Regions from separate parts of the Thioalkalivibrio sp. ALJ4 genome, predicted to be linked through region 1. Evidence: predicted binding sites of a transcription regulator. Region 1 holds the regulator's gene; the other holds the start of a gene.
The links. The regulator sigma-54, encoded in region 1, starts transcription at its own class of promoters, with help from an activator protein. The targets are predictions, from matches to a motif close to TGGCANGNTNCNTGCTT.
Positions count from the first base shown of each region.

Region 2: a site for sigma-54 is predicted at 3,357-3,373, ahead of C936_RS0109810 (DUF4168 domain-containing protein). Genes of this name have one in related genera too.

Region 1 covers NZ_KB897917.1:971,448-975,844, reverse strand. Annotated here, with positions in the region: gene hprK (HPr(Ser) kinase/phosphatase) at 1-23, opposite strand, end outside; gene C936_RS0104605 (PTS sugar transporter subunit IIA) at 91-561, opposite strand; gene hpf (ribosome hibernation-promoting factor, HPF/YfiA family) at 566-904, opposite strand; gene C936_RS0104595 (RNA polymerase factor sigma-54) at 907-2,400, opposite strand; gene lptB (LPS export ABC transporter ATP-binding protein) at 2,459-3,187, opposite strand; gene lptA (lipopolysaccharide transport periplasmic protein LptA) at 3,238-3,762, opposite strand; gene lptC (LPS export ABC transporter periplasmic protein LptC) at 3,755-4,318, opposite strand; gene kdsC (3-deoxy-manno-octulosonate-8-phosphatase KdsC) at 4,315-4,397, opposite strand, start outside.
Region 2 covers NZ_KB897919.1:63,533-67,929, reverse strand. Annotated here, with positions in the region: gene C936_RS0109825 (hypothetical protein) at 1-356, shown strand, start outside; gene C936_RS0109820 (hypothetical protein) at 376-1,323, shown strand; gene C936_RS0109815 (bifunctional diguanylate cyclase/phosphodiesterase) at 1,581-2,819, shown strand; gene C936_RS0109810 (DUF4168 domain-containing protein) at 2,885-3,280, opposite strand; gene C936_RS0109805 (DUF4197 domain-containing protein) at 3,613-4,317, opposite strand.

The DNA.
Region 1 (4,397 bases):
CCCTCTCCCAGTGCCTCGTTCATGCACGAATCTCCGGCAGCATTGGCGCGGGGTGTCGGAATCGGGGGAGCACTGCCGGGAGAGCCATGTTCAGGCGTCGCCGAAGGCCCGGGTCAGTTCGCGTTCCAGGGCGTCCGCGTCGCCGGCACGGCGCAGCGAGGCGATATTGTCGGGCTGCGAGAGACCGCGCGCCAGCTGCGCCAGCAGGTCCAGGTGCGCGCTGGTCGCCGCCTCGGGCACCAGCAGTGCGATCAGGATGTCCACGGGTTCGTGATCCATGGCGTCGAAGTCGACCCCCTGGTCCAGCCGCAGGACCGCGACCCGGGGGACATCGAGCTCGGCCAGACGCCCATGCGGGATGGCCACGCCATGCCCCAGACCGGTGGAGCCAAGCTTCTCGCGGGCAGACAGGGCCTCGAAGATGGCCCCGCTGGCCGGGCCGGCGGACTCCTCGCCGCCGACGGCCAGCAACTCGGCCAGGGTCTCGAGCGCCCGTTTCTGGCTGGAACACTCGGGCTCCAGCCGGATACGGGCGCGGGTGATCAGCTCGGCAATGGTCATTGCGTTAAAGGGCCTGTTCGCGGTTGCGCTGGGCACCCTCGGCGCGGTGATGGTCCTTGACCTTTTCCTTGTGCTTGATCAGCTGACGATCCACCTTGTCGATCAGGCCATCAATCGCCGCATACATATCCTCGTGACTGGCTTCGGCGTGGATGTGATTGCCGCTGACCTGGAGATTGGCCTCCGCCTTGTTGTTCAGGTTCTGGTTTTTCTCGTGGGTCAGCACCACATGCACGTCGATCACTTTGTCGAAGTGGCGTTCCAGCTTCGCGAACTTTTCGTTCACGTAGTCGCGCAGGGCGTCGGTGATATCGACGTGATGGCCGGTCAGATTGATCTGCATGGTCAGGCTCCTTTTTGCTTGGTTCCACTGGGCATACTCGCCATCTGCCGGCGTTCGCTGGAAGACGGTATGTGCATAGCCTCGCGGTACTTGGCCACGGTGCGTCGGGCCACATTAATGCCCCGATCCGACAGGATCTGGGCCAGTTTTGCATCACTCAGTGGCTTGTTCGGGGTCTCGCCACCAATCAATTCCCGAATCATGGCACGGATCGCGGTCGCCGAGCATTCGCCGCCATCGGCTGTGCCAACATGGCTGGAAAAGAAGTACTTGAACTCGAATACCCCACGCGGGGTGTGCATGTATTTCTGTGTAGTCACCCTCGAGATGGTCGATTCGTGCATCTCCAGGGTCTCGGCGATATCGCGCAGGATCAGCGGTTGCATGGCAACCTCACCATGCTCGAGAAACCCCTGCTGGCGCACGACGATGGCCTGGGCGACCCGCAGCAGGGTGTCGTTCCGGCTGTGCAGGCTCTTCAGGAACCAGCGCGCCTCCTGCAACTGATCGCGCATAAACGCGCTATCACGCGCATCGGAGACCTGCCGCACCATGCCCGCATAGAGATCGTTGATGCGAATGCGCGGCGCAATCTCCGGGTTCAAGTCCACGCGCCAGCCATCGCGGTCATGGCGGACATAGACATCCGGCACGACGTATTCCGAAGTGGACTCGCTGATCTGGGCACCGGGCCGCGGATTCAGGGTGCGGATCAGGTCCAGCGCCCGCGCCAGCTCGTCCGGGTCGCGCACGCCGGACTGGCGCTGCAGGGCTCGGTAGTCCCGCTTGGCCAGGCTCTCCATGCCGTTTTCCAGGATGGCTCGAGCCGCGTCACGCGCCGGGGCATCCGGCGCCAAATGGCGCAGCTGGATCTCCAGGCACTCGCGCAGGTCCCGCGCACCGACGCCCAGCGGGTCGCACTGCTGAATCCAGTGCAGCACCGCCTCGACCTCGTCGACCCCCACGGGCTCGTCTTCGCCCTGGCTGATCATCTCCGCCAGCGCCTCGAGTTCACTGTCCAGATAGCCGTCCGGGCTGATCGCGTCGATCAGCGCCGCCCCGATCCGTTGGTCTCGTGGGGTCAGGTGGCTCAGATGCAGCTGCCAGAGCAGGTGGTCCTGCAGGCCCTCGTCCTCGCCGTCGGAGGTATTCTCCAGCGGGTCGCGGTCGTCCAGGCCGCGTGGGCTCGGGGCGGGCTCGTAGATGTCGTCCCAGCGACTGTCGGTGCTCAACTCCTCGGGGATCACGTCATCGCCAGCCGTGTCGGCCTGCATGCGATCCCCGTCGACCCGTTCGCCCCCTTCCTCCGGGCGCTCGGGCGGGGCCTCCTCGCCCTCGTCCTCCACCTGCTCGAGCATGGGGTTGCTTTCCAGCGCCTGCTGGATCTCCGCCTGCAACTCCAGCGTGGAAAGCTGCAGCAGACGGATCGCCTGTTGCAGCTGCGGGGTCATCGTCAGCGTCTGCCCCAGCTGCAGATTGAGCCCGGGTTTCAGCATCGCGGTTTGAGGTCCATGGTGACCATCAAGATCATCTTAAGGAAACACTGATCAATGTTCACAGTCGAAAGTTTTCTCCGAGATACACGCGGCGCACCTGGGGGTCGTCCAGCAGCTCCTGCGGGGTCCCGGCGCTCAGGATGCGGCCCTCACTAAGAATATAGGCCCTGTCGCAGATTCCGAGGGTCTCGCGCACGTTGTGGTCGGAAATCAGCACACCGATCCCGCGCTGGGCCAGATGCCCAATCACGGCCTGGATATCACCCACGGAAATCGGATCCACGCCGGCAAACGGTTCGTCCAGGCAGATAAAGCGCGGGTCACCGGCCAGTGCCCGCGCGATCTCGGCGCGGCGACGCTCGCCCCCGGACAGGGCAATCCCAGGGCTGTGGCGCACGGTCTCCAGCTGGAACTCCTCGATCAGGGCATCGCCGATGCGGCGTCGCTCGTGGCGGTCGAGCTCCGAGCGCAGCTCCAGCACCGCCTGCAGGTTGTCCCAAACACTCAGCCGACGGAAGATCGAGGCCTCCTGCGGCAGGTAGCCCAGCCCGGCTCGGGCCCGCGAATGAATCGGGGCCCGGGTGATGTCCCGGTCACCCAGCGTGATGCGGCCACGATTGGGCCGGATCAGGCCGACCAGGCTGTAGAAACAGGTGGTCTTGCCTGCGCCGTTCGGTCCCAGCAGGCCCACGACCTCCCCTGGTGCCAGATCGACGTCGACACGATCCAGCACCGTACGCTTGCCATAGCGCTTGGTCAGCTCGCGGCCGGTCAGATAGCCGGCCATCGGCGCAGATTCGCCACCGGCCGCGGCGGGCGCGCTGGTGTCGAGCTCGTTCATTCGTCGTCTTCGCGGGGCTGGATCCTGATACGTACACGCTCGTCATCGGCCTCGCCACGCTCGGCCTCGATCACATCCGTCTCCAGGTCGTAGACGATGCGCTTGCCGCGCGCTTCCTCGGCTGCCGTGATCACATGCGCCTGGTCGGTCAGGATCACCCGGTCCTCGTTCAGCAGGTAGTCGATGCGCAGCGCGGTGGCGATGCGCATCTCGCCCGTCTCCGGGTCCGGGGACTCCAGCCGCGCGGGCTCGCCGTGGGCCTCCATCTCGTAAGGGCGTCGGTCGCGGCTGCGCACATAGACCTTGTCGGCCTCCAGTGTCATGTCCCCGCGAATCACCACCACATCACCGGTATAAGTGCTTACGCCCCGCCGGTCGTCCATCTCCGCACGATCGGCGGTAATCTCCACCGGCAGGGGCTGCTGCTGGGCAATGACCGGCGCGGCTAGCAGCAACAAGGCACTGCCCAGCAGCACGGGCCATCCGGCCCGGGCGAGCGACGACCCACCACGTTCAGTCATTTGCGGCTTCCTCCTCGCCCGACTCGCTGTAGAGCGTGTACACGTCATGGAACAGCTCTATGGTATCCCCTCGCGAGTCGACGCGCAGACCCGTGCCCCGCTGGAAAAGGCCAGGCTGCTCCAGCGTCGACGGGGCATCGGAGGTGGCGATCATGGTGTCGGTCGCCACCGTCATATCGGCGGATTCAATCACCGTGCGCACGCGCTCGTCACGCTCGGGCTGCACCCCCCGCGTGGGGCCGATCAGGTCCAGGATCTCGTCCATCGGTCGGTGCAGCGCCTCGGGCGCAGTCCAGTGCCATTCGATACCGCCGGCGTCAAAGATATCCAGGTCGGGGTCGTCGATCAGCTGCGGGCCGTCGCGGCCAAACTCGCGCAGACGCGTTCCGCGCAGGCGGTGGCTCAGCTCGCCGTCCTCGCCGGTCGCGTGCAGCGTAAAGCCCTCGATCTCCAGCGTCACCTCGCCCTCCGGCTCGTGCTCGCTGGCAACAGCGCCGGCCACCAGCGCCGCCATTGGCAACAGGATCAGCGCCGCCAGTCCGGCCACCCACTTCATCCGTCGACGTACTCCGCGAACAGGGCCTCCAGCCGCCCCTGGGCCGCCAGCAGACCCTCGCAGACCTCGCGCACCGCGC
Region 2 (4,397 bases), on a different contig from region 1:
TGCTGCAACGTCAGCTGGGCGACAACGCCCTGCGCCAGGGCGCCGAGCTGGGCATGGGGTTCTTCGCCCTGTTCGACGGGCTCTCGCAAACCCACCGTCAACTCGAACTGACCCCGGAGCGCATGGTGCGCTACCGCCAGTCCGCCGACCGTTCGTTCAACGACCTCGACAGCCTGCTGGTACACACCATGGTGCACTACCGCACCCGGCGCGACTTCGCCCGCGCCAGCGAGGCCGTGATGCTCCTCTACCCCGAGGCACGCCCGCGCATGGACGCCGCCCATCGCGTGGCGGGCGACATCATCACCGCCGAATGGCACCGCATGCAGCAACGCATGGACCTGCAATGGCAATAAACCCACGGAGAACCCACTGATGCGAATCCACCTGACGCCTGCCCGCATGCTCGCCATGGGCGCGATCCTGAGCCTGGGCCTGACGACCTCGCTCGCCCACGCCACGCCGGGCGCCGACCGCCAATTCGACCGCAATATCCAGGCGGTCGACACGGGCCTGCTGGAACCCGGCACCCGGGCGCTGCTGGACGCCTATCGCAGCGAACGTGGATCGCGCGAGGCGCGGCAGATCAGCCGTCAGGCCCTGCCGGGTCGCAGTGCCACGCAGTGCGCCTGGGACGATCGCTACCGCATCATGGCCAACCTCGAAGCGCCGTCCGAGGTTATCTTTACCCGCGCCCTGGTCACCAACAAGGGACGCGGCTCGGTAGACTTGGGCTTTGACCGCTTCGAACTGCACGCCGACGGCGCCTGCCCGGATACGGTCGACAACGGGCCCGTCAGTTTCTGGATGACCTGGTACCAGAACCACCAGGCCATGGAGCCGGCGGCCGTCTCCAGCATCGAGGAGGCGCGGCGGCTGTACGCCGCCTCCGCCATGGACAGCAGCATGAAGATGGTTATGCGCTTCGACGGCGAGATGCGGGACGGCCAGCCCCACGGTCGCTTCCGACTGATCCAGACCAATCACGCACCCGAGATGCAGGGCATGCGCGGCGGCAGTGTCAGCAGCCATGCGCTGGGTTATGTCGAATTCGAGGCCGGCGAGCGGATCCGGCGGCTGATCGTGACCGAGATGGCCCACGGCGCCACCCTGGTCTACCTGGAACAGCCCCATGGCGAGGCGAACATGCTCAACTACTGGGTCCTGCACGGGGCCGGCATGCACATGGGCGACCATTACCCGACCAACGCCGCTGGCGAAATCGATGGCCTCTTCGTACGTATGCGCAGCAACGAGAGCCCACCCGAGATCAGCGCCTGCGTGCGCGGCAACCTGCCCGCCGAGCGTTCCGCCTGCGACTAGGCCACGCTGACGGCCGCGGGGCAGGACCTCCCGCCCTGCGCCGTTTCCCTCAAGCCCCGAAAAAAGCACCCGGCTCAATCACTGATGAGCCCGGACGTCTCGTTCCGGCGCATATGAACTACACTCCCGGAACAACCACTTATAGCTGCGTGTAAAGGCCCGGGCGCGAACCGGTAAAGGACCGTGACCGCGCCGCCATACCCGCCCTGCCGCAACAGGGTGCAAAGCCGGCCAGGAAGGCCAAAGGATGCCACGCAATGTCCAGGTTCGAGTCGGCTCAACCCCTGGCAGGCAATACCCGGTATTCCGACTACCTGGCTCGAACGACGCTCCGCGCCTGGGTCGGGATGTCCTTTGTCTCCGCGACACTGATCATCGTCGCAGGCCTGCTGCTCTCCTGGTTGATCCCGTACCTGGCGGGTGGCGCCGACAGCATCGTGCCGCACTTCTACTACGTGCCCATCCTGTTTGCCGCCGCGCGCTTTGGGCCCGGCGCCGCCCTCGTCGTGGCACTGGTGGCCGGCGTACTGGCCGGGCCCCTGACCTATGTGGACGTCGCCGCCGCCACCGCACAGGAGACCGAACGCTGGCTGACGCGCACCGCCTTCTTCGTCGGGATCGGGCAATTGATGGCCTGGCTGGTCATTCCCGCGCTGCATCCGGTCACCGAGGAACTGCGGCGCATGCGTCAGGAATTCGATATCCGCCGGGGCCTGAAACACAACGAGTTCTTTCTGCGCTACCAGCCGATCTACTCGATCCGCCAGCATCGATTCGTCGGGGTCGAGGCGCTGATCCGCTGGCAGCACCCGGCGCACGGCGAGCTGACGCCGGCGGACTTTCTCGACGTGGCGGAGGACTCCTCGCTAATACACGACATCGGCGCGCAGGTGATCGCCGAGGCCTGCCGACAGACCGAGGAGTGGAAGACCCTTGCGCAGGTCCATGGCCGCGAACCCTGGTACACCGCGATCAATCTCTCCGCCCGCGACTTCATTCGCCCCGAACTCGCGTACGACGTCGCATCCGCGCTCAAGCGCCACCACCTGCCACCCGAACTCCTGACCATCGAACTCACCGAGACCGTGCTCGCGCTCGAGGACGCCGAACCCGCCCTCGAGGCGCTGAAGCACCTGGGGGTACAGCTCGCCATCGACGACTTCGGCACCGGGTATTCGTCCCTCGCCTATCTCAATCGGTTTCCGATCGATACGCTGAAGCTCGACCGCCAGCTTGTATCCAGCCTCGGCCACGACCCCTCGGCCGAAGACCTCGCACGAGGCATCGCACTGCTGGCCGGATCGCTCGGGCTGAAGACCGTTGCCGAGGGCATCGAGACCCGGGACCAGATCGACCTGAGCGAGGAACTCGGGTTCGACCGCATCCAGGGGTTTTACTTCGCCCGGCCCCTGACCGCGGACGAAATTCCGTCCCTTCTGCTGATCGAGGAGGTTGACCCGGACCACCCGCCGACGCCGAGCGGCGCCCGGGCGTAGAAAACCCCGGTGGGCGGTTCGCCCACCGGGGTCCTGGGAGATAGCAGGCGTAGTGCTGGTGGAGGCTACGAGTCCCCCGCCACCTCGGCGAATTGCTCACCAAGATCGCTGTCGTTGTCGATCAGGTAAGCAATCTCCTGGTATTCCTTGACGGTCAGCCCTTCATCCTCGATTGCGGCGACCATCTCGTCGTTGGCCTCGTCGCGCAGCTCCTGGGCCCCCTCGCCTTCTGCTTCCGCGATGTCATCTGCGTATTCCGCGCGGATGTCCTGGGCCGCATCCGCGGCCGCCAGAAAGCTTTCCAGATCGCTTTCACTGACGTCCTCGGCGGACATTTCGGGATCATCGGTCCATTCCTGCTCGAACACATGCGGATCATCCGCTGCCACCGTGCCCGCACCACCCAATGCGAGCCCTAGAGCCAGGGCGATCGAATAAGTTGTACCGGTCTTGTGTCCCATTCTGCGCCTCCTGCTTCTTCAGATTGGTTGGATTGCGTTAGCCCGTCGCAATGAACGCGCGGTCTGACCCGTAGCGATGCAGCCTCCGTGCCAACATGGCCTGAATGCCGCATGCCGCGCCGCCAGGCGGTTTCCGCACCTGAATGCAGTGATCGGACGGGTCCCAATCACATCCAGAGGTGGGTCATTCAGACACATGCATCGCCCCGACCCGTGTCGCTCCGACTCACTCCCTGGGGCCGCCTCGTTCAACGCCGGCAAGGCCCTTCACCCACAAAAAAGCCCCGAGGCGCAATGCCACGGGGCCCGGCCGTTTGTGCTCGGCGCCTGGGTTAGCTTGACCCGAAGTACTCCCGCAGGAGCTGCGTCGTGCGCGCGGCCGGATCCTCGCGAATGCGACGTTCCTCGTCCGCCAGAATGGTAAACAGACCATCCAGTGCGTGGTCGGTCACATAGCGATCCAGGTCCACATCCAGATCGGCCAGGCCGGGGATACGGCTGGCTGCATCGCGCAGCGGCTGGTACACCCGGTACACCCCGGCACCCTCCATATGCTCGCGCACCACGGGCGCATAGCGCTCGCGCAGATCCGACTCGGACGCACCGCGCAGGTACTGGGTCGCGGCATCGTCATCACCGCGCAGTACCGCGTGCACGTCGGACGGCTGCATGCCCCGAATCGCACTCACAAACACCGGGGCCGCCTCCCGTGCGGCCGCCTCGGCGGCCCGGTTCATGCGCCGCTCGAGATCATCCACCTGGCTGCCCATGCCAGCGCTGCGCAGCACATCCCCGGCCTGCCGCAACTCCTGCGGCAGACCGATCCGTATGGCCTGGTTGCCCCAGTAGCCGTCTTCCTGCCCCGTCCGTTCCACGGTTCGTTCGGTGCCGACTCGAAGGGCCTCGCGGACCGCCTCTTCCGCCCGGTCACCACCACTCCCCTCGCCGTTCAAACCGAAGTCGCGGACATCCAGTCCGGCACAGGCCGAGAGAAAAAACGGCAGAAACAGCAACAACAAGAGCGGCGAATTACGCATGCGGACACTCCGACAGAATCATACGGGGCATGATACACATCACGCCTCGCATACCCCGTGCCCCGCTTGTCACATCCAGC